DNA from 3 places in the Myxococcus sp. XM-1-1-1 genome. Region 1 is predicted to be linked to each of the others. Evidence: riboswitches for the same ligand, from Rfam matches in the RefSeq annotation. Region 1 holds a riboswitch; each other region holds the start of a gene.
What was found. A riboswitch is a leader RNA that binds a small molecule or an ion and turns the genes downstream of it on or off. The one in region 1 is predicted to bind cobalamin.

Region 1 (9,711 bases):
GCGTCCGGGCTCACGGAGCGCGCGGTGCATTCGAGCCCTCGGGAGCAGAAGGAGCCGGCTCGAGCGACACCGCGAGCGTCGCGTACGCCGCGCGCCCTGGCAGCGGGAAGCCGGTGAAGTCCTGTACCCGCGCGTCGAGCAGGTTCTTCACCTCGACCGACAGCGTCACCTCGGGCCGGTGCAGGAAGGTGCTGGAGGCCCCCACGCTCCACAGCGTGCGCGAGGGCAGAGAGCGCGTGCCCGTGCGGTTGACGAACTGCGACGCCTGATACAGCACCTCGGTGCGCGCGTTGAGCCACTCCGGCCCCGCGCGCAGGCGCCCCACCCACTTGTGTCGCGGGCGATTGGGCAGGTCCTGGTTGAAGTAGCGCGGGTCTCCAAACCGGTTCTGCGTGCGCAGCCACGTGTAGCCACCGCTCGCCGACAGCCACGAGAACAGCCGCGCCTCCGCCTCCAGCTCCGTGCCCCACACCCGCGCGGCGTCGAAGTTGTACGGCCGCGCCATCATCGGCGGATACAGCTCGTACGCGATGAGGTCCTCGTAAAGCGCCGCGAAGCCGCCCGCCGTCACACTCCACCGAGGAGCCCCCGCCACCGTCGCCTGGGAGTCCCAGACCACCGCCGCGTCCGCGTAGAGCGCCCGCTCGGGCCTCAGCCCCGGATTGGGCAACAACGTCCCCTGACGGATGTACAGCTCCAGGAACGACGGCGCGCGATGCGACTGTCCCGCGTTCGCCCGAAGCCCCACGCCTCCGCCCAACGACAGCCACGCGCCGACCTTCGGCGAGAACAACCAGTAGGGCCCCACCCGCTCGAACCGCAGCGACGGCACGACGCTCAACACGTCAGCCACCAGCGCCCACTCGTCCATCACCATGACACTGCCGCGCCACCAGCTCGCGGACTGCGCGCCCTTCGCCTGGGTGACCTGCTCCCCCGACGACGCCACCGTGGCCGTCAGCGCATGCCCGCCCCCGAGCAGCGTCCGCCCCTCCACCTCCACCCCACCCACGACATGCCGCTGCGGACCTCCCGCCCCCAGCAGCCCCCCCGTCACCTCCAGGCCATCGCGACGGAAGAAGCCCCTCGCACTCGCCTGCGTCCCCAACCACCGCACGCCCAATGACAGCCGGTCCAGGTCCTGTCGCCCCGCGGACTGGGGGTTCTGTACCGTGCCCGGAATCGCGCGGTCCTCCAGCGACAGCTCGGACAGCACATCCAGCCGCGAGCCCCCCGGGAGCCGCCGCCGATACCGCAGCAGCACGCCTCCCCCCTTCGCGTCGTTGCGCGCGCGCGCCTCCGCCGTGACGGGGTTGTCCGGCACCGCGGGCAGCTCATCCAGCTCGTACGCGAAGTCCCCATCCGAGCGCCCCGCGTGCAGCAGCACCAGCGCGTTCCCGTCCAACAAAGGCCCGGTGATGGCCACGTGCCCCAGCGCCGTGTTCCAGCTCCCGTAGACCACCTCTCCACTGGCCCGCACGTGCGACGACGGCGCGCGCGTGACGATGTTCACCGCGCCGCCGAGCCCTCCCGAGCCATAGCGAGCCCCCGCGCCCCCGCGCAGCACCTCCAGTCGCTCCACCAATGCGGCCGGCACCTGCGACAGGTCCGCCATGCCGCCCGCGCCGTTGAGCGGGATTCCATCCAGGAACACCAGCACCCCGTTCGACGCCGCGCCGCGCACCACCAGGCTCTTGCTCTGCCCGTAGCCACCCGAGTCCTGCACCGCGAGCCCCACCGAGCCCACGAGCAGCTCCGCCGTGTCCCGCGCCTCGCCCGCATGCTCGCTCGCGTCGATGACGGTGATGGCGCCCGTGGGGTCGCGGCGCTCGGGGGCGTCGGGAGGCGGCGGCGCCTTGCCTCGCACCACCGTCGCGGGCACGACGACGTCGTCCGTCGCCTGCGCGCGCGCTCCGGAAGGCAGGCTGAGCGCCAGGCACACCAGGTGCCCGGCGAGGAAGGTGCGCCGCATGCTCCGCCTTCCGCTCTCTCCATCGAAGAGAGAAGGCCATCCGCACGTGCCGCCACGCGACACGTCCGCACCCTCGGGCAGGTCTCCTGGCTGATGGACTCCAGCTCCAGGCGCACGACGCGTCTGGCTGGAAGGGGGCTTCCGCCTTCCCCCGGAGCGTCCGCCTGGACACCGCCGGAGTGGCGACAACCGAAGTCCCCGGCCCTGACCTCAGGGCGGCCCATTCACAGTGGCGGGACCGCGCCGGAATCGCACCGGCTTCCCTCTTGAAAGCCCGACATGGGCACCCAAGGGCGCACCCCTTCTAGGAGCTGACTACCAGCGCGTCAAGCGCACCCGGGACGACACCTCGCACGCGCGCGCGTAGGACTCGAAGGCGCTCGCCTGCAGGAACACCACCTGCGCGCCCCCCAGTCGCAGCGAGGCCTGGCTGAACAGCGGCGTCGAGCGCCCCGGTACAATCAGCACCCCCTCCACGAAGGTGCCGCCGTGGCTCTCCAGGTCCGTCACGCTCCACACCTCGGTGTGCGGTTCCGGACGGAAGCGCGCGTGCTGTCGCGACACGGTGGGCTCGGGCAGGACGATGTCGCACTCGGGGCTGCGGCCCACCATCACCTCCGGCCCTCGGCCAGGGAAGCGCGGACACAGCTCGAACACCACGGGCTCCACGACTCGCGATGGAATCGGCACCTTCAGCGTCGGCGGCTCCGCCTGCGCCACGGAGCGCGGACGGCTCGGCATGGAGTCCCACACCAGAACGGGCCACCCGACCTCCCGCAGCAGGGCTTCGCGGTCCTCCTGGAGCCGGGACATCAGCGCGGACAGACGGTGGAGCACGACGAGCCCTCCAGGCCGGGAAGGTGTGCACGCAAACCTGTGCACGCCCCCTCGCCCTGTCCACCCCCCTTGCGTCACTCCACGGTTCCGCAGGCGCTCGCCAGCGAGAGGATGTCGGCGTCGTAGTGCAACGCCAGCGTGCCGGACGACTCGATGTGGCGCACGAAGACGGAGCCGAACACCTCCGCGTTGCCGCTGAGCGTCAGCGTGGCGCCGGGCGCGTAGAGGTTTCCCGCGAGCACACTGCCCGCGGAGATGCCCAGCGTCCCCGTCCCCGCGGCGTACACGCGCACCTTCGCCGGCGCGTCCACGGACCCCAGCAGGAGCTGGCCGGCCACCGTCATGTCGCCGCCCACGAACAAGTCCAGCTCCCCCGGCGGCACCACCTCCACCGAGAGCCGCTCGCCGATGACGACGCTGTCCCGCACGAAGAGCGCGGTGCGCTCGCGCACCACGAGGTTCAGCCGGCCCTGGCCCTCGATGCCCGTCAGGAAGAAGCGCCCGCACGGCAGCTCCAGCGTGCGCTCGCCGGTGAAGCCCTGCAGCGCCGAGGGCTCCAGGTCGATGACGTCGTTGTGGTTCTCGCGAGCGTGGTTGGCGATGAGCCCCTGGATGTCCACCACCGACGCGGTGTCCCCGCACGCGCACGGCGACACCGAGGCCACCGGCTCGCGCAGCACCTCGGCGGCCGTCACCGTGCCGGACATGCTGCGCTCCGCGGGCACCGCCAGCTTGCCCGCCACGTTCAGCGACGCGAGCCCCACGTCGCCGCGCACCCACGCGTCCCCCGTCACCTGCGCGGACACGTTGCCGCTGAGCGGACCGCCGCTGTACAGCCCGCCGCCCACCGACAGGCCGCGCCCCAGCAGGATGCCGTCCGCGCCGCCCGCGCTCAGCCCGCCGCCAATCGTCAGCGTGTCGTTGGCCGCGACGCCGCCATTGGTCGCCACCGCGCCGCCCTTGCCGCCCGGCACGTACTTGCCCAGCGAGCTCTTGAACGCATCCGTGGTGAGCGACGCGCTGAAGGCCAGCCGCTCGCACGAGCACAGCGCGTAGCGGAAGGCCCGCTCGGCCAGGTGCCCGCTGCACACCTTCGCGCCCGTGAGGCTGTCGCCCACCAGGAGCAGCGGCCCCGTGGACGCGCAGAAGGCGGTGTGGTCATCGGCGGGCTGCTCGCCCTCGCCCGTCGTCGGCCCGGCGTCCGACGAGGCCACCGGCCCCGCGTCGTTGCGAGGCGTCTCGATGAAGGCCACCGGGTCCTTCACCTCGCACGCGCTCCAGGCGCCCACCAACCCCAGCACGCAGAGGACCTTCGTCCCGGACTTCCACGGCGACACGTTGGCGCGACTCATCGACCTGAGACCTCCTTCAGCCGCTTCCGGGCCGCCACGGCATGGGGCGAATCGGGGTGACGCGCGAGGAAGTCCTCCAACGCGCGCACCTCGCCGTCCCGGTCCCCCAGCGCGCGCAGCGCCTCGGTGACACCGTGGCTCGCCTCTTCTTCCAACAAGCCCCCGGGCCAGCCCTTCAGGGCCTCCTGGTACTGGCGCAGCGCCCCGCGCGCATCGCCCAGGTGCTCCAGCCTCAGCGCGCCCGAGGCCACGCGCGCGACGTACGCGGACATGCCCTGGGGCTCGGCCCGGATGACGCGCAGGTAGAGCGCCTCGGCCGCCTTCCACTGTCCGGTGGCCCGATGCGCGTTGGCCCGGCGCAGCAGGTCCTCCGGCGCGGGCGCGGCGGACGGCGCGCTCATCCGGGGCTTCACCGGAGTGATGGACTCCAGAGCGACCGCATCGGGCACCTGCGGAGCGACCCCCTCCGGCCCTGGAGGCACGGACTGCGCTCGCGCGGCCGCACCGGGCATCGACGGCACGGGCGGCTCCGGCGCGAGCGCCTCGGGCACGGGCACGACGGGCTCGGCGCGGGGCATCAGCGGCGCGGAGGGAGCGATGACCGCCGTGTCCTCCGGAGCAGGAGGCTCCTGGCGACGCCAGAGCTGCCAGGTCGCGACCGCCGCGGCGCCGACCACGAGCAGGGCCCCGCCCATCCACCAATGCGGCCGGTGTCGCCGACGCGGCGGCGGCGACGGCGCGTCCATCGCGGCCAGGAGCGCGGCCTGCACCAGCGCTGCGGACTTCTGCCGCGACAGCCGGCGCGCGGGTCCGGAGCCGTCATCCAACGGCGTGAGCAGCTCGTTCGGCCCGTCCTCATCCACGAGCCGACTCATGCCGCACCTCCCTCCGGAGCGCCACCCGCATCCGTGGCCAGCGCGCGCAGCGCCGTGCGCCCCAGCCGCAGGCGGCTGCGAATCGTCTCGAAGGGAATCCCCAGCTCGTCCGACACCTCCGGCACGCTCATGCCGAGCACATGGTGCAGCACCATCGCATGCCGCTGCTCGTCGGGGATACGGTCCAGCAGCATCACCATGCGACGGCGGTGGACGTACTCGTCCGGCGGCGCGTCCTCGGACGGCACCGCCATCAACTCGGCCGGCTCCTCGCCCCTGCGCGCCTCGGTGCCCCGGGCGCGCCGCAGCCACGCGAAGGTGGTCCTCGCGACCACCCGGTCCGCCCACGAGTGGAACTGCCCCTCTCCCCGGTACGAGGGCAGCCCCCGGAGCAGCGCGATGAGCGCCTCCTGGGCGATGTCCTCCACGTCCCCGTCGCCGTGCACCAGGTAGCGCACCAGGTTGCGCACCCGGGGCAGGAGCTCCAGCAGCAGGGACTCGGCGGCCTCCTTGCGCCCCTGGATGGCCGCCTGGATGCGCGGGTCCACTCCAGGTCTTGCCCTGCCGATGGCCTCCGGACCCGTGCTCGTCATCGACCCCATGGAGGGAGGCCGAGGCGAAAACGGGTCATCACCGCTCATGGCAGCAGCACCAGCGCCAGGGACGCCCTGGGCCGGATGGCCCAGCCCTGATTGCGCGGCACGAAGTTTCCGTTCTCGGAGTAACCCAGCTCCGGCCGCCCCACCGCCGCGTCGGCGGCCACGGACAGCTCCACGGCGAGCAGCCGCGAGAAGCTCCACCGCAGGGACGTGTCGGGCCCCACCAGCAGCGCGGGGATGAAGCGCGGCTTGGCGGCCTGGATGCCCGGGAAGTACGACTCCGTGCTGCGGCCGAAGAGCAGCAGGCCCGCCCCTGCGCCCAGGCCCCAGCGCAGGGCGCCCGTCTCCAGCAGCGGGAAGTCCAGCCACAGCCCGCCCGAGTACTGCTCCAGCTTCACGTCGGTGCGCCCATCCGGGAGCATGCGCGCCAGGCTCAGCGAGAGCAGCAGCCGCAGCCGCGCCGAGGGGAACTCCCACCCGGAGCCAATCAGGAACCCCTGCTGGCCGGAGTCCGTGTACCCATCCAGCGCGGCGAGCCCGCCCACCATCACCTGCCACCGCAGGGAGCGCGCGTCCTTCGAGGCCGGCGGATAGGTCCACAGCTCCGGGGGCACGACGACGGGGCCGGCCTCGGGTTCGAGCACGGGCACGGGGGGCGCGGCGGCCTCCACCACCTCGCCCAGGGGCGTGCCCGCCTCCACCGCGCGCAGGGCGGAGCGCACCACGAGCGCCACGGCCTCGGCGCCCGCGGACCACTCGAGCGCGCCGGGTTGTCCCTCCAGCTTCGCGGTGCGGATGAAGAGGTGCCGGCTGCCGGGCTCGGCGAAGTGGACGCGCAGCTCGGAGCCGGAGCGCTGGAACCAGAGCACCGCGCGGGCCTGGTGCGCGTCCGCGAGCTCGACGGCGGAGCGCCACTGGGCCTGGGGCGGGCCCTCCAGGGAGGGGCCCGGCATGGCGCGCAGCTCCACGGGCAGGTCGCTGCTCTGTCCGCGCACGCGCTCGAGCAGGGCGCCGTCCTCCGCGGAGGCGATGCGCGCCACGGCCAGCCATGCGCCGCCGCCGTCCTCCGCGCGAGCCTCCACGCCCAGGCACAGGGCGGCGACGAGCCCCAGCCGAATCAACACGACGCCCGATGCCATGAACGCGAGGCTAGCTTTCGCGTGTGGCCGAAGGAAGCCCCCGGGTTCCCCGGACCCGCTGTACAGCAGGTGCATCGGAAAAGACGCGCCGCGCCTGCAATCCCGGGCGGACAGGCGTCACGTTCCCTCGTGCCGCCGCCTGCCCTCGCGGGGCCTGGAATCAGCGCCGGACGCTGGGGGGTGAGCGCAGCTCGCGGCTGACGGCCTCCGCATCGCGGAAGACCCGTAGGAGATTGCCGCCCAGGATCTTGTGCAGCTGCTCCCGCGTGTAGCCCCGGGCGAGCAGCGCCTCGGTGATTCGCGGCAGGTCCGCAACCGAGTCGAGTCCCTGTGGCGCGGAGTTGATGCCGTCGAAGTCCGAGCCCAGGCCCACGTGGTCCACGCCGGCCACCTTCGCGATGTGGTCGATGTGGTCGATGACGGCCTTGAGCGGAGGACGCGGCACCTTGGCGGCCCACTCCCAGCCGGCCTGGGACTGGGCTCGGAAGCGCGTGACGGGGTCGGAGTCCTTGTGCTTCGCCTCCACCGCGGCCAGGGCGGCGGCGCGCTCCTGGGACATGGCGGCGTAGGCCTTGCGGTAGTCGTCGTCGACGAAGGCGGAGAAGAAGTTCACCATGACGACGCCGCGGTTGGCGGCCACGGCCTTGAGCATCTCGTCCGTCATGTTGCGCGGGTGGTCCGTGAGCGCGCGAGCGGACGAGTGCGAGGCAATCACCGGGGCGCGCGTCACCTTCAGCGTGTCGAAGAAGGTCTTGTCGGACACGTGCGAGACGTCCACGAGCATGCCCAGCCGGTTCATCTCCCGCACCACGTCGCGGCCGAAGTCGGTGAGGCCGTCGTGGTGCTTCACGGTGGTGTCGGTGAGGTCGCCCGACGAGTCGGCCCACTCGTTCGTGTTGGACCAGGTGAGCGTCATGTAGCGCACGCCCAGGCGGTAGAAGTCGCGCAGCACGCCCAAATCGTTCTGGATGGCGTGGCCGCCCTCGACGCCCAGCAGCGTGGCCAGCCTCTTCTGCTTGCCGGAGCGCGCGGCGACGATGTCCTTCGAGGACAGCGCGAGCACCATCTGGTCGGGGTGCCGCTCCACCGCGGTGTGCACCGAGTCGATGATGCGCAGCGCCTGGTGCGTGTAGCGGCCGGCGTACTCCTTGGGCTCCACCCAGATGGAGAAGAAGGCCGCGCCCAGGTTGCCCTCCCGCGCGCGCGTCAGGTCCAGGTGCCCCTGGCCATTGGGCGGCTTGGAGCCCACGTCGAAGCCCTCGTTGAGCATGCGCAGGGGCGTGTCCACGTGGGTGTCGATGATGAGCGCCGAGTCATGGATGGCGCGGGCCTTGGCGGAGACGGGCGCGGGCTCCGCGGCGAGCGACGGGGCGGTTCCCAGGACGACCAGGGCGGCGAGGACGGAGCGGTTCACGCAAGGCACCTCGGGACGGCGGGACGGGTGGGCGCACTCTTTCACGGAGAGGGGATGGGTTGAAGCCGCGTCCCCTCGGGACGAACGTGCGTCCAGGCACGACGCAAGCGCCCCGGGAACGGTGCGCCAGGGGCCCCATCCCGCGCGCTCCCGGGTGAAGTCCACCCTGGCGCGACGCATGCAAAACCTCCGGCCAGGTCCCTCCCGACGCCGCGCGTCCCCCGATGCGCACCCGGGCTCGTCCGATGGGGAACCAAGGAGCCGGTCGATGGTGTGGCAAGTCGAGGCAGCTCAAGAAGCGGGCAGCATCCGCATCACCTACGACCTCGAGTGGCTGCACCAGGTCATGCTCGCGTCCGCGAACTCGATGGTGCCCTTCACGAGGTTCTCGACGGGCGCGAACCTGGGGACGCGGTCCTATCCCCGCTCGTACAGCCCGGGCTTCGTGCTGGGCCGGGGCAAGCCGCTCGACACCTCGTCGAAGGGAGGCGGACGTCAGCCGCTCAGCAACGGGGGCGGCATGTACTCGCTGCTCTCCCTGTTCGAGGAGGGTTGCGCTGGGCTGGCCGTGCCGCTCAGCGACATCGCCATCCTGTCCAAGCGGGCGGTGTGCCAGGCGGTGCTCGCCGGCTTCGTGCAGAAGGGCAAGAGCTTCCACGTCGAGGGGGGCACGCGGCTCGCGATGGAGCGAGGCCCGGGCTGGCAGATTCACGGCTATCCGATGCTGTGCATCCTCGGAAACGAGGCGCAGGCCTTCCCCTCGAAGCTGAACAACCAGGGCCAGTGGCGAATCATCCAGTGCGTCTTCGGGGCCAGGCTCACGCGCGCGCTGCGCGCCCGCGGCATTGGCATCGAGGTCGTCTCACGCGAGGGCTTCGGCTCGGTCTTCCCCACGCTCGCGGACATCCCCAACGGCATCCGGCTGGACCCGGGGCTCTTGCCTCCTGCCGCCGGGGCCGAGGCCATCATCGAGGCGCTCGACTTCACCGGCGAGTTCATCACCGCGATGCTCAAGGTGATGCCCAAGGTGGTGCCCTCGAAGGTGCCGCCGGTCATCAAGCTCATCACGTCCCTGGAGGGCTATGGGGATGACCAGCTCGCCGCGCTCGACCGCCTGATGTCGGCCTTGCACGCCCTGACGAACAACTCCCCCAAGGCCACGGCGGCGAACTACGCGGAGCTCATCGGCAACTTCAACGGCAGCGAGGTGGCGTGCTCCTGGGCCTTCGAGAACAACCAGGTCTCCTACACCCTCGCGGGCGTCCTCCCACGCGTCCAGGGTCCCAAGAAGAAGCGCAAGCCCGAGCCCGATGACTCAGGCTACGGGTCGGAGTCCGAGTACGAGGATGACGACTCGGACCTGCTGCCGTCGAGGAAGCCCACCAAGGGAGACGGAGACGCGCCGGTCGAGGTGAACGACAGGCTCGTCCTCAAGAAGGCCTCGCTGGTGTCGGGCATGGCCGCGCTCCGGTCGGCGACGATGTTCGGGATGCTGTATTCGAACTGGCTGTTCTCCTCGAAGG
Region 2 (9,711 bases), on a different contig from region 1:
CCGGTTCGCGTGAAGATGGTGCTCGGGTGCTCGGAGCTCCCGGACGCGGACTCGCACAACGTGGTCGCGGAGATTCGGGGCCGCGAGAAGCCGCAGGAAATCGTCCTCATCAGCGCGCACCTGGACTCGTGGGACGTGGGGACGGGCGCGCATGACGACGGCGCGGGCGTGGTGATGGTGATGGAGGCCGCGCGGCTCATCGCGAAGCTGCCCCAGGCGCCCCGGCGCACGGTGCGGGTGGTGCTGTACATGAACGAGGAGAACGGCCTGCGCGGTGGCCGCGCGTACGCGGAGGCGCACGCGGCGGAGCTGTCCAAGCACGTGGCCGCCATGGAGATGGACTCGGGTGGCGGGCGGCCGGTGGCGGTGAGCCTGCGCTCTGGGCCGGGTGGCAAGGAGCTGCTGGAGCCGTGGCTGTCGCCGCTGGTGGCGCTCGGCGCGGCGCAGTTCTCCCCGCGCGAGGCCGGGGGCGCGGACATCAGCCCGCTGCTCCCCGCGCGCGTGCCGTTCTTCGGCGTGGAGGTGGACGCGAGCCGCTACTTCGATGTGCACCACACGCACGCGGACACGTTGGACAAGGTGGACCCGCAGGACCTGGCGCGCAGCACGGCCGCCACCGCGTGGGTGACGTATGCGATGGCCGAGTCCCCGGACACGCTCGCGCGGCCGGAGGCTCCGGCTGCGCCCCCGGGTGGCGGGGCTCCCGTGGCCGCCCCTGCGAAGGCCTCGTCTGGGCACTGAGCAGGGGAGGGGCTCGGGATTCCGAGCCCCTCCGTGGCGCCTGAGGGGCTCCAGGGCCGGTGACTCAATTTTGTCGATAATCACGAGATGGCTATCAGCGGACTGGCTGATTGCTAGGAATCGTAGCAGTATCGACAAAATTGAATGAAGCCCGATAGACCCCACTTCAGGGAAGAGTTCTGGAAGGACCCGCCGACGCTTCCGGCGGGCGTGGAGCTGGTGCGTCAGGAGGGGTTGATCATCCCGCGGACCGGTCCGGGAGGGGAGTCGGCTTATGACCTCGCGGAGGTCCGACTTCCGGAGGCCAGGGTCCCGGTGCTGTTGAGCTACCGCGCGCCCCTGTTCCCCGCGCAGGTGGTGGCCCAGAAGGACAAGCTGCTGTCGCTCCGCGAGCAGCTTCGTCACCGGGAAACGGACTTCGACAAGCTGCCGACCTTCCGTGTGCCGATGCTCGTCACCGACTCCGCGTCGCCTCGCGTGGTCGAGGCCTGCGCGAACGAAGAGCTCGCGCTGGTGGATCAACGCGGCACGTTCTTCCTGCGCACCGGGAGCACCTTCATCCGGATTCAGGGGCGCGGCTCCTCGAACCGCGTCCCTCGCGAGCCGGTGTTCCACGGCAAGGGCAGTCGCATCGTGCGCGCGCTGCTCGAGTCCCCCGGCCGTCGCTGGACGGTGCGCGCCCTCTCGGACCAGACCCAGACGAGCTACGCGTATGCGCATGGGGTCATCAAGCGACTCACCCAGGAGGGACTGGTGGACGTCGGTGGCGGCGTGCGCCTTCGCGAGCCCGTGGGTCTGCTCAAGACATGGATGAAGCACGGACGTCCCACGGCCATCTCGAAGGAGGGGTTCAACGCGCCCTCCACGACGTCCCAGGCGCTCGAGGCGGGGTATCGGAGGCTGAGCTCCCAGGGGATTCGCTCCATCTTCTCCCTGGCGAGTGCCCTTGAACCCGAGGAGCGGTTCGTCTCGGGGCTGCCCCACGGGCTCTATCTCTCCGGTTCGCAGGAGGCGGCCATCCGCGCCTTCGAGCTGCGCCGGATGACGCCGCACAACTTCTGGATTCTCCGCGCGGAGCCCTCCGCGGAGACGGAGGTGGGAGGCATCTATTCCAGTCCGCGCGCCCTCCCGCATGGCCCGGGCGTGGCGCTCCCCCAACTGGCCGTGGACTTCCAGCACAGCGGCGGGCGTGGTGAGGAACAGGCGGACGAGCTGCTGCGTCGCTTCGCGAGGTCGTTGCCGCTCGTCGAGGACTTCGAGTGACCGACGAGGAGCGGTTCGACGAAATCCTGGGCGAGCTCCGGGAGCTGTTGCTCGACCTGGGAGCGCTGTCGACGCCCGTGATGCTCATCGGTGGACAGGTGCTCGCGTTGGAGTCGAAGCGCCGCGGAGGCTCGGGGGTCATCGCCGTCGAGACGGACACGGGCGTGGCCGTGGAGCGGGGGTTCTCGTTCGAGCCCGACCTGCTGTTCGACATGGACGGCTCGGAGTTCATGGCGGGCCGGCTCCCCGAGGTCTTCTCGGAACGAGGCTTCTCCCGACGCTCGAAGGGTTATCGTTGGTCGAAGGACCTGCCCAGTGGTCAGCGCATGGACCTGGACCTCTTCGCGCCAGGGGATGTGGAGGTCGACGCGCTCCCCACGCAGATGACGCCGCTGCTGGACTCTCGCGTCGCCCTGCGTCGGAGCCAGCAGGTGTCGCTCACCGTGGGCGGAAAGTCCCTGGCGATTCTGTTGCCCGACGCGGTGGGCTTCCTCACGATGAAGGAGCGCGCCAAGCGTGAGCATCGTCCCGAGAAGTCCAAGGACAGCTTCGACATGTTCGTCTACGTCAAGCTGGTGGGCGCGCAGTCCACGCGCGAGGCGATCGACTCGGCGGGTGACGAGGGTGAGCGGCTGCGAGCGCGGCTGAAGACGCTCTTCTGGAGCAGGGACGCGGCGGGCGTTCAGGATGTCCTCACGTACGCGTCGCAGCATTCCTCCGACGAGCAGGAGTTGTTGGCGCAGGCCGTCGTCGACCTGTTCGACGAGCTGTGAGGTCCACGCACACTCGGGGGAGGGGCGGCGGGGACAGGCACCCGCCCGCTCGCTCTCCGAGGTCTCCGTTGACGCTCCGGGTTCGTCATGGTTGCTTCGCGCCCGGCCCGGCTCGGCCCGCCGGGGGGTGGTGAGTGCCTCGTGAAAGTGAATGCCGGAGACTCGCGAAGCCTTCGCGACCATGCCTTCTCCTCCGTGGTGGGCTGGCTCGCCGTGGAAGCAAGGCGTCTGCCCAATCCCGTGCCGCTGCTGTCGGGCCTGTGTGAACGGCTGACCGCGTGCGGTGTGCCCGTGTCGCGCGCCTCCATCGTCCTCTTCACGCTGCACCCGCTCCTGCACGCCCGGAGCTTCCGCTGGCGCGTCGGACATGGCGCCACCGCCGAGGTCCACCCCCACGGCCTCCAGCACCTGCCCGCGTTCTCGAAGAGCCCCTTCAAGGCCCTGCGCGAGGGGCTGCCCGTCATCCACCGCCGCCTGGAGCAGCCGCTCCCGGACGGCGACTTCCCCATGTTCACCGAGCTGCGCGCCGAGGGGCTCACCGAGTACCTCGCGCTGCCGGTGTGCTTCAGCGATGACTCGCGCCACGGCGTCTCCTGGGCCACCTCCGAGCCCGGGGGCTTCACGGACGCGCACCGTGCCCTGCTCCACGAGCTGCAGCCCATCCTGGAGCTGGTGCTGGAGGTCTTCGCGCGCAAGGACATGACGGGCGTGCTGCTCGACACGTACCTGGGCCGCGACGCGGGGCGCCGCGTCCTCCAGGGACAGATTCGGCGCGGCGACGGCGAGACGACCTCCGCCGTCATCTGCCTGAGCGACTTGCGCAGCTTCACCGCGCTGTCGGATGCGCTGCCCCGCGACGCATTGCTCGAGCTGCTCAACGCCTACTTCGAGACGATGGTCGGCGCCTTCCACTCGCACGGCGCGGAGGTGCTCAAGTTCATGGGCGACGCCGTGCTGGCCATCTTCCGCATCGACGACCACGCCCTCGTGGAGGACCGCTGCGCCGCCGCCGCGCGCACCGTGCACGAGGCGGTGCGTGCCAGCGAGCAGGACAACGCCTCGCGCCGCCGCAGGGGCCTGCCCACCTACGAGTTCGGCGCGTCGCTCCACGTCGGCGACGTGATGTACGGGAACATCGGCGCGTCGGACCGGCTCGACTTCACCGTCATCGGCCCGGCGGTGAACCTGGCCAGCCGCATCGCGGGCCTGTGCGCGGGGCTCAACGAGCCCGTGCTCCTCTCCGAGTCCTTCGTCTCCCACTACCGTGGCGACGTGAAGGACCTGGGGCACCACCCCGTCAAGGGCGTGCCCCACCCCGTGCGCATCTACACGCTCGACTCGGAGTCCTCCGCGCTCACCGCCGCGTGAGCCCGGCGCTGTCCCGTCCGTGGTGGTGATGCCCGGCACACCGCCACGGTGCCCTCGCGCACTGTCGTGTGCACCGGCGCAAGGCCCGGTCCGCCTCCGTGCGCGTTGCGCGCCGCCGAGCTCATTCCGTGGGTGCCGGTGCCCGCGCGCGCCCGCGTTGCAGGGGTTGTTCGGGCAGCCGCAGTGTCACCAGGAACGCGAGCAGCGCGACGAAGATGGCGCAGCGGTACACCGCCTCCACCGCCCGCGTGAAGGACTCCTTCAGCGCCAGCGCCGTCCGGTCGACCGCCTCCAGCGCCCGCTGTTCCTTCGCGTCCACAGCGGAGAGCGCTGACGCCGCGGCAGGCTGCTCGCGCGCATCGGAGGGCGCCGTTTCCTTCGCACGTTGCTCCCGTACCTCCGGGCGCTGAAGGGCCTGCCGCTCGGCCTCCAGCTCCGCGCGCACGCGCTCCTTCACCTTCTCCGCCTGGAAGGCCGACTGCGCGGGGCCCGCCTCGCTCCCGTCGACACCGGGCACCGCGGACGCCAGCTCGGCGCGCAGCTTCGGCGGCAGTCCCTCCGTGGCGCTCGCCACGCGGGTGCCCAGCTGATGCGACAGCGTCGTCGCGAACACCGCGCCGAGCAGCGCCACGCCCAGCGTCATCCCGAGCTGACGGAAGAACGTGGCCATCGCCGTGGCCACGCCGATGCGCTGGGGTGACACCGCGTTCTGGATGGCCAGCGTGTAGAGCGGAATCGACGGTCCCAGGCCCACGCCCACCAGGACCATCTTCACCGTGACCTCCGTCTGCGTCGACGTGGGCGTCAGCGTGAACCCCATCACCGTGAAGCCCACCATCAACACCACCAGCGAGCCCAGCATCAGCCCCTTGTACCGGCCGATGCGCGACACCAGCTGACCGCTGAGGATGTTGCCCGCCACCACGCCCAACGTCAGCGGCGTCAACGTCAGCCCCGCGTGCGTGGCCGACAGCCCCACCACGTTCACCATGAACAGCGGCAGGAACACCACGCCCGACAGGAACACCGCGCCGATGACGAACACCGCCGCGTTCCCCAGCGCGAACGTCCGGTCCTGGAACAGCTTCAGGTCCAGCAGCGGCTCCTGCGCGCGCCTCTCCTCGCGCAGGAACAACACCGTCCCCACCGCCGCGAGCGCGAACAACCCCAGCACCTGCCACGAGCTCCACGCCCAGCCGCCACCGTGCGCCACCTGCTCCGCGCCACGTCCCAGGCTGAGCGCGAGCAGGAGCGGCACCACCGCCAGCGCCAGCAGCACCGCGCCCGTCACATCCAGCCTCCCGCGCGAGGCCCCCGGCGGCTTGAGCGCCGGCATGCGCGAGAGCACGAGCGCGAGCGCCACCGCGCCCACCGGCAGGTTGATGAAGAACACCCAGTGCCACCCCAGCCGGTCCGTGATGAAGCCTCCCGCCAGCGGCCCCACCACGCTCGACAGGCCGAACATCGCGCCGAACAGGCCCTGGTACTTGCCTCGCTCGCGCGGCGGATAGAGGTCCGCCACCACCGACAGCGACGCGGTGAAGAGCGCCGCGCTGCCCACCCCCTGCACCGCGCGGTACAGGATGAGCGTCAGCGTCGAGCGCGACACGCCGCACAGGAAGCTGCCCAGCAGGAACACGACGATTCCCGCCGCCAGCACCACGCGCCGGCCCAGCAGGTCCGACAGCTTCCCCCACACGGGCACCATCATCGTCGACGCGACCAGGTACGACGTCGTCAGCCATGGATAGAGCGCGGGAGAGATGCCCAGGTCCGCCTGGATGGAGGGACCCGCCGTGGCGACAATCGTCTGGTCCAGCGCCGCGAGCAGCAGCCCGAGCAGCGCGCCCGACATCGTGAACACCCTCTGTGCACGGGTGAACGTGAAGGGCGCGGCGGCGGTGTTCGCGGCGGACGGAGCCATGGTCTGGAGGCGTCCTCCGACGCGGAGCGCCACCGATGAAGGTGACGCCTGCGCGCGGGATGCGCCAGCGCTCATGCACGGCAGGTTGCTCGTCGAACATCCCCGCGCACCGGCAGACGTCACGTCCCCGCGCGTCGAGCGCGCACCGGCGCTTCGCTTGACAGTCCGAAGAGGCGAACAGTACATACCGCCCCATGTTGGTGCTCGGACCTCGGTCCGAGCTTAAAAGGGAACCCGGTTCGAATCCGGGGCTGCCCCGCAGCGGTAAGTGAGAACGAGCCTCGTCATCCGCACTGGTTCCCCTGGGGAGCTGGGAAGCGACGAGTCGTAGGAAGCCGGCCCCCAAGGCCGAAGCGCTCACGAGCCCGAAGACCTGCCCGCATCCGACCGTGGGAGAAATCCACGGACGGTTTCGACCTGGAGCCGCGTGGGACGGCCGGAAGGTTCGAGCGGCGCTCGTGCCTCGACGGGCCCTCACGCACGCTCGACTTCTCCGACCTCCATCCCCCGTGTCTCCAGTCGCCCGTGGGGGCGAAGGTCGGTCCGTGGGCTCCAGTCGGGGCCTGGTGTGCGCTCACGCGCGCATCGTGACTGCCCTTCTTCCACGCGGGAGCCCTGTCGGGCGACCTCCGGTCGTCCGCGCTGCGTGGAGGACGGACGATGCGGGACGAAGCCAGGCACACGGTGCGCTACCCCCAGGGGAACGTGCTGCTGCGCAATCTCGCGCGCGACTTCCCCGTGGTGACGCACGGCCAGGGCGTCCACCTCTTCGACGCGAGCGGCAAGCGCTACCTCGACGCCTCCGCCGGTGCGCTCGTGGCCAGCGTGGGTCACGGCAACCGCGAGGTGGCGGACCGCATCCATGAGCAGCTGCTGCGCGTCGCCTACGTCAACGGCACCCACTTCACCACCGACGTCACCGAGGCGCTCGCCACGCGCCTGTGCGCCCTCGCGCCCCAGGGGCTCACGCGCGCCGCGTTCCTCGGCTCGGGCTCCGAGGCGGTGGAGGCCGCGGTGAAGTTCGTCCGCCAGCTCTGGGTCGAGCGCGGCCAGCCCCAGCGCGGCAAGGTCATCGCGCGCGTGCCCGGCTACCACGGCAACACGCTGTACGCGCTCTCGCTGTCGGGGCGGCCCCACTACAAGACCTTCTTCGGCCCCCTGCTGGCGGAGGTCGTCACCACGCCCGCGCCGTACCCGTACCGCTCCGGGCTGGAGGACTACGCGCGCGACGGCGCCGAGCACTACGCGCGGCTGCTCGAGGAGACGATTCGCCGCGAGGGCCCGGACACCATCGCCGCCTTCATCGCGGAGCCCGTCATCGGCTCGTCCGCGGGCGCGTCGCCTCCACCGCCCGGGTACTTCGAGCGCGTGAGCGCCGTGTGCCGCGAGCACGGCATCCTCACCATCGCCGACGAGGTCATGTGCGGCTGCGGGCGCACCGGCCGCTTCTTCGCCAGCGACCTGTTCCACTTCACCCCGGACGTGCTGGTGCTCGGCAAGGGCATCAGCGGGGGCTACGCGCCCTTGAGCGCGCTGCTCATCCGCGAGGAGCACCTGGAGGAGCTGCGCCGGGGCTCGGGCGGCTTCATGCACGCGCAGACGTACCTCCAGGCGCCCGCGATGACGGCGGCGGGGCTGGCGGTGCTCGACTACTACGAGCGGCACGACCTGGTGGCCCACGCCGGGCGCGTGGGCGCGCACCTCCAGCGCCGCCTGCGTGAGGCGCTGGGCGCGCTGCCGCATGTCGGCTCCGTGCAGGGCGTGGGGCTGATGGCCGGCATCGAGCTGGTCGAGGACACCGCGAGCAAGCGCCCCTTCCCACGCGCGCGCAAGGTCATCGAGCGACTGCTGTCGGCGCTGTTCGAGCGGGGGCTGGTCCTCTGGTCCAACACGGGCCACGCGGACGGGACGAACGGGGACCTGCTCATGGTCGGCCCCCCGTTGGTCATCACCGAGGCGGAGGTCGACGAACTGGTCGACACGCTCGCCCGCGGCATCCACCACTTCTTCCAGGAGGCGTCATGAGTTTCCGCATCACCTACTCGGTGCTGGAGGCGGACCTGTCCGCGCTGCACGCGCAGTTCGACGAGGCGCTCGCCGCCGTGCGCTCGACGCTGGGCGGAGAGCTGCCGTCGTGGCTCGGCGGCGAGGCGTTCCGGAGTGGAGACCTGCTTCAGAGCCGCAACCCCGCGCGGCCGGACGAGCTGCTCGTGTCCGTCCACCGCACGCCCGTGGCCGAGGTGGACCGCGTGGTGCGCGTGGCGCGCGAGGCCCAGCGCGGCTGGGGCGCGACGCCGTGGCAGGAGCGCGTGCGCATCCTCCGCCGCGCCGCGGACCTCATCTCCGAGCGGCGCATGGAGCTGTCCGCGCGCATGACGCTGGAGGTGGGCAAGAGCCGGCTCGAGTCGCTCGGTGACGTGGAGGAGTCCGCGGACCTGCTGCGCTACTACGCGGGTCAGCTCGAGCAGGCGGAGGGCTACTCGCGGCCCATGGCGCGGCTGTCCCCCAACGAGGACACGCGCAGCGTGCTGCGGCCCTACGGCGTCTTCGTCATCATCTCGCCGTTCAACTTCCCGCTCGCGCTCGCGGCGGGGATGAGCGGCGGCGCGCTGCTCGGCGGCAACAGCGTCATCCTCAAGCCCAGCGAGGAGACGCCCTGGTGCGCGGAGGGCCTGTACCAGGCGCTCGTCGACGCGGGCCTGCCTCCGGGCGTCTTCCAGGTCGCGCACGGCGAGGGCGAGGCGGTGGGCGCGGCGCTGGTGCGCCACCCCGGCATCGACGGCGTGTCCTTCACCGGCAGCAAGGCGGTGGGCATGGAGCTGCACCGGCGGATGTCCACGGGCCGCGTGCGGCCGTGCCTCCTGGAGCTGGGCGGGAAGAACCCCGCCATCGTCTGTCGCGACGCGGACCTGGAGGCCGCCATCGAGGGCTGCTTCCGCTCCGCCTTCGGCATGTCCGGTCAGAAGTGCAGCGCCCTGTCGCGCATCTACGTGCACGAGTCGCTGTACAACGCGTTCACCGACGGCCTCGCCGCGAAGGCGCGTGACGCGCGGGTGGGTGACCCGTCGCTCGCGTCCGTCTTCACCGGCCCCGTCATCAACGCGGCGGCGGTGAAGCGCTTCGAGCGCGCGGTGGACGAGGCCCGCCAGGACGGCGCGGTGATTGCGGGAGGTGGACGTCCCCGTCTGGAGGCCGCGCTCGAGGAGGGCCACTTCGTGGAGCCCACGGTGGTGGCGCTCTCGCACGGACATCGCCTCATGCGCGACGAGCTGTTCCTGCCCTTCGTCGGCGTGACGCGCTTCTCGACGTTGGACGAGGCGCTCCTGCGGGCCAATGACTGCGACTACGGCCTCACCGCCGGCATCTTCAGCCGCGATGCCGAGGACGTGGAGCGCTTCATGGCCCAGGCCGAGGCGGGCGTCCTCTACGCCAACCGCCGCACGGGCGCGACGACGGGCGCGTGGCCCGGCGTGCAGTCCTTCTGCGGTTGGAAGGGCAGCGGCGGGTCCGGCAAGGGCGGCTGCGGCCCCTACTACGTCGCTCAATTCATGCGCGAGCAGGCGCAGACACGGATGGGCTGACGCCCTCGACAGGAGACCCCCATGACCATGCTCCATCCCGAAGTGAAGACCGCCCTGCCGG
Region 3 (9,711 bases), on a different contig from region 1:
GCAGCGTCCTCGCGCGGTGCACCGGCACCAGGAAGCCCAGCTGGTTGCCCATGGTGGCCACGTTGACGCCCACCACGGTGCCCTGCCCCGTCAGCGTCGGGCCGCCGCTCATGCCCGGGTTGATGGCGCCGCTGAAGTGCAGGCGCTCGTAGAGCGAGTCCTGGATGAAGCCGTTGTACGTGCCCTCGACGATGGTGGTGCCCAGGTCATGGGGGTTGCCCATGGCGAACAGGCGCGCGCCCTGGGGCGGCTCGCGGTCCTCCAGGACGAAGTAGTCCTTCACCGGTTCATCCATGCGGATGACGGCCAGGTCGTGCACCACGTCCACGTCCACCAGGCGCGCGGGCACGGGCTCCCCGCCGGTGCGCAGCACGAGCTGCGCGGTGTAGTCCTCCGGGTGGAGCACCACGTCGGAGACCACGTGGTAGTTGGTGATGGCGTACCCGTCGCCCGAGACGAAGAAGGCGGAGCCGATGGAGGAGCGCGTGCCCGAGCGGCGCTCGATGATGCGCACCTGGGCGACGCGGTTCTGGATGCGCTGGAAGAGCTCGTGGGTGGCCGGGGGCAACACGGCCGGAGGCGGCTCGGGCGCGGGAGCGGGCACGACGTCGGGTTGGCTTCGGACGGCGGAGGGCGCGCCCGGTTCGGATGGGGCGACGGCCGGCGCCTGCCCCAGCACGGCGACGAGGAGGAAGACGAACATGGATGCGGCGCACGCTATCCCAGCGCCGCGCGCGCGGGGGTACCGAGTGGCGGGGCATGAGGCCTCCGGTGCGCTCGTCGACCCACCTGCCCTGTTGGCGACGCGCCGGGCAGCGGGTAGGGTCCGCCCCGCCCGAGGTGCCTCGTGGGGGTCCACGAGGTTTAGCAAGGGAATCCGGTGTGAATCCGGAGCTGCCCCGCAGCGGTCAGTGGGAACGAACGCCGTCGAACGCACTGGTCCTCGGCAGACGAGGGCTGGGAAGGGACGGCGCCTAGGACGCCAGCACGCGCCGCGATGAGGGGCGGGTGGTGGGAGGCCCACGGAGCCCGAAAACCTGCCTCGAGCCCATCTGGGACGCGGACAGCGCCCCGGGTGGCGCTTCGCCCCCGGCCTTCGCGGGAAGGTCAGGCCATCCCTCGCGGCCCACCGCCGCCCTCGGAGGTCTTCATGTCCGGGGAGGCCCGTGGGCCAGGAGTCCGTCCATGAGTCACATGCAGCCGTCCCTCCCCTCCTCCGCCACCGAGACGCGGATGGTGGACATGGTGTTCCCCGATCAGACCAACCACTACGGCACCCTCTTCGGAGGTCAGGCCCTGAGGTGGATGGACATGTCCGCGTTCATCACCGCCAGCCGCTACACGCGCCGCACCGTGGTCACCGCGTCCAGCGAGCGCGTGGACTTCCACATGCCCGTGCAGCAGGGGCAGCTCGTGGAGCTGGTCAGCCGCGTGACGGCGACGGGCCGCACCTCCGTCACCGTGGACGTGGAGATGTTCGCCGAGGACCTGCTCACGGGCGCGCGGGAGCTGTGCACGCGCGGGCGCTTCGTGCTCGTGGCGCTGGATGAGCACCGCAAGCCCACCGCCGTGCCCCCGCTCTTGCCCGAGCCGGGTGCGCAGTGACGTGAAGCCCTGAAACGCAATCCGCGCCGGGGCCGGCTCCTCGGGCTCCGGCGCGCACTCCAGCAGATGGCATCACGCGGGGACCCGCCCGCCTCCGAGGCGGCCCGCTCGCGGCGCCGCCCAGGGCGCCACCGGGGATTCATTCGTGCGCGAGCCGCGCGGTCGTCACGACTCGGAGGCCATCCGCCCCGCGCGCCCCCGGCGCCACGCCGCGTATGACGCCACCAGCGCACCGGCCAGCGCCCCCGCGAGCGCGCCCAACAAGCGCCGGGGAACCACGCCAGGCGTCGTCGTCGGCTCCAGGCGGAACGTCTCCAGCGAGGCTCGGACGCTCGGCGCCAGCACCTCCCAGCGCACCGCGGGCGCGCTGACGACGACCACCGCGTGCCGCCCCTCGGACGCGAGCCCCGCCACCAGCACCGTGCGCGTCTGCCCCGCGTCCCGCAGCGTCCCCAGCACCTCCACGCGCGGCGCATCGCCTCCAATCCGGTCCACGCGCTCCGGCGACAGCACCACCCCCAGCTCCCGCTGGAAGTGCTGCATCACCGCCGACGCGAAGTCGTCACGCTCGGACGGGCTCGCGGAGAAGCCGCGCTCCACCACCGACACCAACATCGTCGCCGCCTCCGGGCCCTCGCCATCCGCGAGCGCCGCGGACAAGGACCTCGGCGTCTCCGCGTCCAACGTCACCGCCCCCGCCACCGAGCCCGTGTACGGCTCCCACCGCACCATGTGGAAGCCCTCGGGCGGACGCAGCACGTAGCCGTCGCGCCGCAGCTCGGTCCCGAGCGCGCCCGACAGCAACAACCACCCGCCTGCCACCCACGAGAGGCTCACACCGCGCAGCATAGGCCCCCCGAGCCCCGGACGCGGCCACTCACGCGCCAGGCCGCATGAACCCATGGATACCCAGAAGACACGGCTTCACGGGCATGAGGCCCACCGGCCCGGCTCACCGTGAAGTCAGGCCCGCGCGCCTTCGTTGTGACATCCCCGTCGGGCACGGGTAACCTCGCGCCGAGATGAATCCTGCAGCCCGGGTGGAGATGGAGGCTCGCGCCGACCGAGCGCTGCGCCGTGGAGAGCTGGTCGAGGCGCTCGACCTCTATGAGGCGCTCCTCCTGGCCTTCCCGGACGACGGCGCGCTCGCCGACAAGCTCGCCAACCTCCGCGAGTCCCTCCAGCCCCTGGAGCTCCAGAAGCTGGAGGCCTCCCGACCGCCCGAGGAGCCTGAGCTCCCGCTCGGCCCCTCCTCACCCGCCCAGGAGGGTGAGCGCCTGTTCGCCCTCGGGGACTACGTGGGAGCGGCCGCCGCCTACCGCCGCGCCGTCCAGGAGCGCCCCGACAACGAGCTCTTCAAGGAGCGGTTGATCGAGGTCTACCGGATGGCGAAGGAGATGCCCCTACAATCTCCGACAGACAAGGCGCTGCCCAAGGCGCCCCAGCCCCGTCTGCAGGCCCTGCTGGACCGCGTCGCCTCTCGTCGCCGCCTCAAGCGGGACTGATGGAAGCTCGCGTTTCCACTCGGAAATCCGATCCGTGAGGTGATTCGCGCGTTGCACCCCAGCGCGGGGGCCTCCTATCATCAGGTCCGACGTCGCTGTCATGGTGGGCACTCCTGCCTCTGACACCCGCGTCCGACCCCTATGGCCCGTTCACTGAGACTCGGAGTCCTCACCGGTGGCGGAGACTGCCCCGGGCTCAACGCGCTCATCCGCGGCCTCGTCAAGCGGGGCACGCACGAGTTCGGCCACGAGTTCGTCGGCATCGAGAACGGCTACATGGGCCTGGTGGAGCCCGACCTCACGCGTCCCCTCACCGAGGAGGACACGCGCGGCATCCTCCCCAAGGGCGGCACCATCCTGGGCACGTCCAACCGCGCCAACCCGTTCATCTACGCCTTCAGGGAGGGGGAACGTTGGGTGGAGCGCGATGTGTCCGACGCCGTGCTGCGCCGCTGCGAGGCGCTGAAGCTCGACGGCGTCATCGCGGTGGGCGGCGACGGCACGCTGTCCATCGGCCACCGGCTCAGTGAGAAGGGCCTCAAGGTGGTGGGCTGTCCGAAGACCATCGACAACGACTTGAGCGGGACGGACCAGACGTTCGGCTTCGACACCGCGCGGCTCATCGTGACGGAGGCGTTGGATCGGCTGCACTCCACGGCGGAGGCGCACGACCGGGTGATGCTGGTGGAGATCATGGGCCGGCACGCGGGCTTCCTCACGCTCGAGAGCGGGCTTGCTGGCGGAGCGGACGTCATCCTCATCCCGGAGATTCCCTACCGGGTGGAGTCCATCGTGGAGAAGCTGCGCCGCAGGGCCACGCGCCGCCGCAGCTTCTCCATCATCGCCATCTCCGAGGGCGCCTTCCCCGTGGGCGGCACGCTGGCCGTGCTGGACAAGGCCGAGGACGTGCCCGGACGCGGCGTGGTGCGGCTGGGCGGCTCCGGCAAGGTGTGCGCGGACCTGCTGGCGCAGCACGTGGAAGCGGAGATCCGCGTGAACGTGCTGGGCCACCTGCAGCGTGGCGGGAGCCCGAGCGCGGCGGACCGCGTGCTCGCCACGCGCTATGGTTGCAAGGTGCTGGACCTGGTGCGCGATGGACAGTGGGACCACATGGTGGCCCTGCGCGCCGGAGAGATTGTCGCGGTACCGCTGAGCGAGTCGCGCAAGGAGCGCCGGGTGGACCCTTCCGGTGAGCTGGTGCGCTTCGCGAAGAGCATGGGCATCAGCTTCGGGGACTGAGGGAGGGGGAAGGCACTTTCGCCGCACACGTCATGACGCTCGTCGGCCGCCATATCGGTCGCTATCGCATCCTCGAGCAGCTCGGCTCGGGGGGCATGAGCGTCGTGTACAAGGGGCTCGACACCGCCCTGGACCGTGAAGTGGCCGTGAAGGTGCTGCATCCCCACCTGGCGGGCAAGGACGAGTCGCGGCGGAGGCTCGCGCGCGAGGCCCGCGCGGTGGCCAAGCTGCACCACCCCAACATCCTCGAGGTGTTCGACTTCTCCGCCGCGGACGCGCAGGACGCGTTCATCGTCACCGAGTACATCCGCGGCCAGACGCTCAAGACGGTGCTCGACGAGGGGCCCATGGATCCGCCGGAGCTGGCGGCCATGGTCATCCACGAGCTGGCCGCGGCGCTCGCGCATGCGCACGAGGCGGGCGTCATCCATCGCGACCTGAAGCCCGAGAACGTCATGGTGCGCGAGGACGGCATCCTCAAGCTCATGGACTTCGGCATCGCGCGGCTGCTCGACATCGAGGAGCGGATGACGGTGACGGGCACGCTCGTGGGCTCGCCCGCGCACATGTCCCCCGAGATCATCGAGGGCCTGGAGGCCGGCCCCGAGGCGGACGTCTTCAGCGTGGGCATCATGTTCTACGCGGCCATGACGGGCCGGCTGCCCTTCTCCGCGCCCAACACCACGGCCACGCTCAAGCGCATCCTCGACGGCGACTACGAGGACCCGCGCCGCCGCGTCCCGTGTCTGTCGGATGAGCTGGCGGACATCTGCGCGCGCTGTCTGCAGAGGGACCCGAACCAGCGCTACCCTGACGCCGGCAAGCTGCGCGACGCGCTCGCGGACTACCTGGCGGGCCTGGGCTTCGCCCGCGTGGGCGAGGAGCTGGTGTCGTTCTTCGCCGACCCGCCGTCGTACCGGAAGCTCGCGCGCCAGCGCATCGTCGCGTCGCTGCTGGAGCGCGGTGAGCGACTGCTCGCGGAGAAGCGCACGCCGCGCGCGCTCGGCTGCCTCAACCAGGTGCTGGCGCTGGACGCGCAGAACGCGCGGGCGCTGGGGCTGCTCAAGGGCATCCAGCGGGCGCAGCGCGCGCGGAAGTGGCGACGGCGCGGCATCCGGCTCGCGGTGGGGCTCGCGTCCCTCACGGCCGTGAGCCTCGGCGGCTACAAGCTGTACCACGCGCCCGCCGACGCCGCGTTCCATCCGCCCGAGGCGAGCACGCCCTCCACGCCCCCGTCCATGACGTCCGGAGGCCGCGAGCCGAGCGGCCCCGAGGCGACGGCGCCCTCCTCCACCGACCCGACCGGGGCTGGGCCCGCCGCGCCCACGGGCACCGGCGTGGCCCCCGGCGCGCTGCCGCGAGCCCCCGAGGGTCCAGGCACTCGCACGCCGTCGCCCCGGAGCGAGGGCTCGCGCGGCATGGCGTCGAAGAGTCCTCCCACCGAGGCGCCGGGCACCCGCGCCGACGCGCTGTCCCTGGTCCCCGGCGGGCCCTCCCCGCGCACGGGCGGTCCGCGCGCGGTGGGCGGCACACCTCGCGCCGCGGACGATGCGCGCGCGGTGGGAGGCCCTGGTGAGGAGCGCGTCGCCGGACGGCAGCCCGGGGCGAAGAAGGTCTTCGCCACCATCCTCGTGCGGCCCTTCGGGGTCATCCGCGTGGGCGACGGCGCGCCGAGCGCCCAGGCCCTGTCGAAGCACGACGTGGAGCTGTCCCCGGGGCGCCACACCGTCACCATCTCCTGCGACTACTGCCTGGACGTGAAGGAGGACATCGAGGTCCAGTCCGACGGCGAGAACCGCTTCCACCTGGGGGCCCAGCCCAAGCCGTCACCGCTCTCGCTCGAGTACACGCCCGCCGAGGCCACCGTGCGCGTGGGCGACCAGGTGCGCACCGCCCGCGACAGCGTCCAGCACCCGTTCGAGATTCGCGCGCCGCGCGGCCCCGCGGGCTTCCTCCACACCGTCGCGGTGGAGATCTCCCACCCCGGCTACAAGACGGAGCGCCGCGTCGTGCAGCTGCGCCCGGGAGAGCCGACGCTCGTGGCCGGGAGCCTGTCCCCCGAATGAACCGTGGGCTCGCGCTCATCTCGCTCTGGCTCGTGCTGTGGACGCCAGCCGCCTCGCTCGCGCAGGAGGACACCGGGGACCCGGAGGTGACGGCCCTGCGCGCCAGCTTCGAGTACGGCAAGTACGCCGAGGTCCTGGACCGCGCCGGCGCGCGCATCGACCGGGGCGGGCTGGGCGAGGACGAGCTGGTGGAGCTGCACAAGCTGGCGGGCCTGGCCGCGTTCAACCTGGGCCGCACCGAGGAGGCCTCGCGCCACCTGCGCGCCCTGCTCCGGTTGGACCCCGACTTCAGCCTGGACCCGTTCGTCGTCCCGCCCCCCGCGGTGGCCTTCCTGGAGGGCATCAAGGACGACATGACCAACGAGCTGGAGTTCCTGCGTCAGGAGCGCCGGCTGCGCCAGGAGCGCGAGAAGGCGGAGACCGAGCGCCGCGAGCGCGAGCGCGTGGAGGCGGAGGTGCTGCGCCGCCGCGCCGAGGAGCTGGCCAGCCAGGTCAACGTGCGCACCGTGGAGAAGCGCAACTTCCTGGTCAACTTCGTCCCGTTCGGCGCGGGCCAGTTCCAGCAGGGCCGCAACAGCCTGGGCATCGTCTTCGCCGCCACCGAGGGTGTGCTCGCGGTGACAAGCGTCATCTCCTACTTCGCCTACGAGTCGCTCTTCGAGGAGCGCACGCTCGAGCTGGACAACGTGCTCGATGACGACGGCAAGGCCTCCATCACCATCCGCTTCATCCCCACCAGCCGCGAGCGCCAGCGAGACACCTGGCAGTTGCTCAAGCTGGCCTCGGCCGCGGGCTTCTACACCATCTACGCCCTGGGCGTGGTGGACGCGCTGTACCACCACGAGGACCAGGTGGTGCGCACCACCGTGGAGACGCGCGAGCCTCCGGCGCGAAACACGCCGCGCTCCGAGGTCCTGACTCCCCGCGCCACCCCGCCGCGCACCACCGCGCGCGTGGGCGTGTACCCCACCTCCGGCGGCGGCGGCGTCGCCCTGTCCCTCACCTTCTGAGCCCCTCAACCTCCAGGTATGTGAAGCCCTATGGCCAGCCTCACCGTCCGCAGTCCTGATGGCAAGGTCCGCGAGATCGCCCTGCACAAGCGCATCACCAGCATCGGCCGCAGCGCGGACAACGACATCGCGCTCGACGACCCCGGTGTCCCCGACAGCGCCCTGCACGTCACCTTCGACGGCACGCGCTACGAGGTGGGCACCCTGGGCGCCACCGTGCAGGTCAACGGCAAGAAGCGCGACACCCACGCGCTCGCCACCGGCGACGTGCTGCGCGTGGGCAACACGGAGCTGAAGTTCTCCCGCGAGGACGCCCCGCGCGCGCCCCCGCCCTCCACGCTCGCCCCGGCGCAGCGCGAGGCGCCGGCGACCAGGGACACGTCGGACTCACACACCACGGAGCTGCCCGGGGTACCCGGCCGCGAGCTGGCCATGCTGCGCCGGCTCACCGCCTTCAGCGAGCGGCTGCTGGCGCTCTACGACGTGGAGCGCATCCTCGAGAGCCTGATGGACGAGGCCATCGAGGTGACGCGCGCCGACAAGGGCTTCCTCATCCTGATGGAGAGCGGAGACCCGCGCGTGAAGGTGGCGCGCAACGTGGCGCGCGAGAACATCGAGGACGCGGTGGAGAAGCTGTCCGACTCCATCATCGCCAAGGTGGTCAAGGAGCAGCGGCCCCTCATCGTCGCGGACGCGGTGGACGCCCCCGAGTTCAAGGCCAGCGAGTCCGTGGTCAACCTGCGCGTGCACTCGGTCATGTGCGTTCCGCTGATGCACAAGGGCGACCTGTTCGGCGTCATCTACGTGGGCAACGACCGGCTGGTGAACCGGTTCGAGCCCAAGAGCGCGGACATGCTCACCATCTTCGCGGCGCAGGCGTCGCTCGTCCTGCAGAACGCGATGCTGGTCAACGACCTCAAGCTGGACAACACGGAGCTGCGCCGCAAGCTGGAGGACCAGCGCTACGGCGACATCGTGGGCGCCTGTCAGGGCATGCGCGACGTCTACAAGCGCATCGACAAGATCGCGCCCACGGACATCTCCGTGCTCATCACCGGCGAGACGGGCACGGGCAAGGAGCTCATCGCCCGGGAGATCCACCGCCGCTCGCCGCGCCTGAAGGGCCCGTTCATCACCATCAACTGCGGCGCCATCCCGGAGAACCTCCTGGAGAGCGAGCTGTTCGGCCACGTGAAGGGCGCCTTCACCGGCGCGGTGGCCACCAAGGCGGGCAAGTTCCAGGCGGCCATCGGCGGCACGCTCTTCCTGGACGAGATTGGCGAGATGCCGCTGCAGCTCCAGGTGAAGCTCTTGCGCGCGCTCCAGGAGAAGATCGTCTACAAGGTCGGCGACAACCGGGGCGAGCCGGTGGACATCCGCGTCGTCGCCGCGACCAATAAAGTCCTCGAGGACGAGGTGAAGCGGAACACCTTCCGCGAGGACCTCTACTACCGCCTCAACGTCGTCACGCTGAAGCTGCCCCCGCTGCGCGAGCGCGGCGAGGACGTGGTGGTGCTGGGCCGGTTCTTCCTCCAGAAGTACTCGCGTGAGTTCAGCTCCCGGGCCAAGGGCTTCACCCCGTCCGCCGCGGTGGCCATGAAGAAGTACGGCTGGCCGGGCAACATCCGGGAGCTGGAGAACCGCATCAAGAAGGCCGTCGTGCTGTCCGACAAGCCGCTGCTGGGCCCGGACGACCTGGACCTCAAGCCGGAGAACCTGGACCCCATCATGCCGCTGCTCCAGGCCAAGGAAGAGTTCCAGAAGCGTTACATCAACGAAGTGCTGGCGCGAAACAACGGCAACCGGACCAAGACGGCCAAGGACCTGGGCGTGGACCCTCGCACCATCTTCCGGCACCTGGAGAAGCTGGAGGCGGAGAAGACCGGCCGGCCGCTGCCCCCCGAGGAGGGCGAGGAGCTGCTCTGACGGCGGCGCCCGACACACCGCGGATGGATTCGACGACGGCGCGAGCACCCAGGGACAGGCCGCCCGGCCAGGGACGGGCGATGTGTGTCCTGGCCTCGGCCCTGGGCCTGCTGCTCGTCGGCTGTCTGTTGCCCCAGGACGACACCCTGCTCGACGACGTGCCCCGGTTCATGAACCGCTCGCCGCGCATCATCGAGTCGCTGGTGCTGCCCGAGGAGCGCATCATCCGGGACTTCGGCGCCACGCGGTGCGAGCTGACGTTCGAGGTCGCCGTGGAGGACCCGGACGTCGATGACCGCATCAAGGTGCACTGGTTCATCGACTACAACCCGCAGGACCCGCGCGGGCCCTACCGGGAGA

Region 2: it holds a riboswitch for cobalamin, as region 1 does, so the genes downstream of both, K8640_RS25300 (aspartate aminotransferase family protein) here and K8640_RS10625 (TonB-dependent siderophore receptor) in region 1, are expected to answer to the same signal.
Region 3: it holds a riboswitch for cobalamin, as region 1 does, so the genes downstream of both, K8640_RS28210 (acyl-CoA thioesterase) here and K8640_RS10625 (TonB-dependent siderophore receptor) in region 1, are expected to answer to the same signal.

Annotation. Positions count from the first base shown of each region.
Region 1 is NZ_JAIQDH010000004.1:21,711-31,421, reverse strand. Features, by position in the region: gene K8640_RS10625 (TonB-dependent siderophore receptor) at 11-1,972, opposite strand; cobalamin riboswitch at 2,031-2,278, opposite strand; gene K8640_RS10620 (FHA domain-containing protein) at 2,288-2,809, opposite strand; gene K8640_RS10615 (hypothetical protein) at 2,884-4,161, opposite strand; gene K8640_RS10610 (tol-pal system YbgF family protein) at 4,158-5,036, opposite strand; gene K8640_RS10605 (RNA polymerase sigma factor) at 5,033-5,629, opposite strand; gene K8640_RS10600 (hypothetical protein) at 5,674-6,774, opposite strand; gene K8640_RS10595 (dipeptidase) at 6,935-8,188, opposite strand; gene K8640_RS10590 (hypothetical protein) at 8,457-9,711, shown strand, end outside.
Region 2 is NZ_JAIQDH010000014.1:98,745-108,455, reverse strand. Features, by position in the region: gene K8640_RS25325 (M20/M25/M40 family metallo-hydrolase) at 1-741, shown strand, start outside; gene K8640_RS25320 (hypothetical protein) at 886-2,004, shown strand; gene K8640_RS25315 (hypothetical protein) at 2,001-2,777, shown strand; gene K8640_RS43230 (adenylate/guanylate cyclase domain-containing protein) at 2,919-4,145, shown strand; gene K8640_RS25305 (MDR family MFS transporter) at 4,267-6,069, opposite strand; cobalamin riboswitch at 6,251-6,465, shown strand; gene K8640_RS25300 (aspartate aminotransferase family protein) at 6,730-8,094, shown strand; gene K8640_RS25295 (aldehyde dehydrogenase family protein) at 8,091-9,650, shown strand; gene K8640_RS25290 (acetyl ornithine aminotransferase family protein) at 9,672-9,711, shown strand, end outside.
Region 3 is NZ_JAIQDH010000017.1:29,871-39,581, forward strand. Features, by position in the region: gene K8640_RS28205 (S1C family serine protease) at 1-703, opposite strand, end outside; cobalamin riboswitch at 822-1,060, shown strand; gene K8640_RS28210 (acyl-CoA thioesterase) at 1,186-1,605, shown strand; gene K8640_RS28215 (hypothetical protein) at 1,771-2,454, opposite strand; gene K8640_RS28220 (hypothetical protein) at 2,628-3,110, shown strand; gene K8640_RS28225 (6-phosphofructokinase) at 3,252-4,349, shown strand; gene K8640_RS28230 (serine/threonine-protein kinase) at 4,382-6,415, shown strand; gene K8640_RS28235 (tetratricopeptide repeat protein) at 6,412-7,425, shown strand; gene K8640_RS28240 (sigma 54-interacting transcriptional regulator) at 7,456-9,351, shown strand; gene K8640_RS28245 (hypothetical protein) at 9,432-9,711, shown strand, end outside.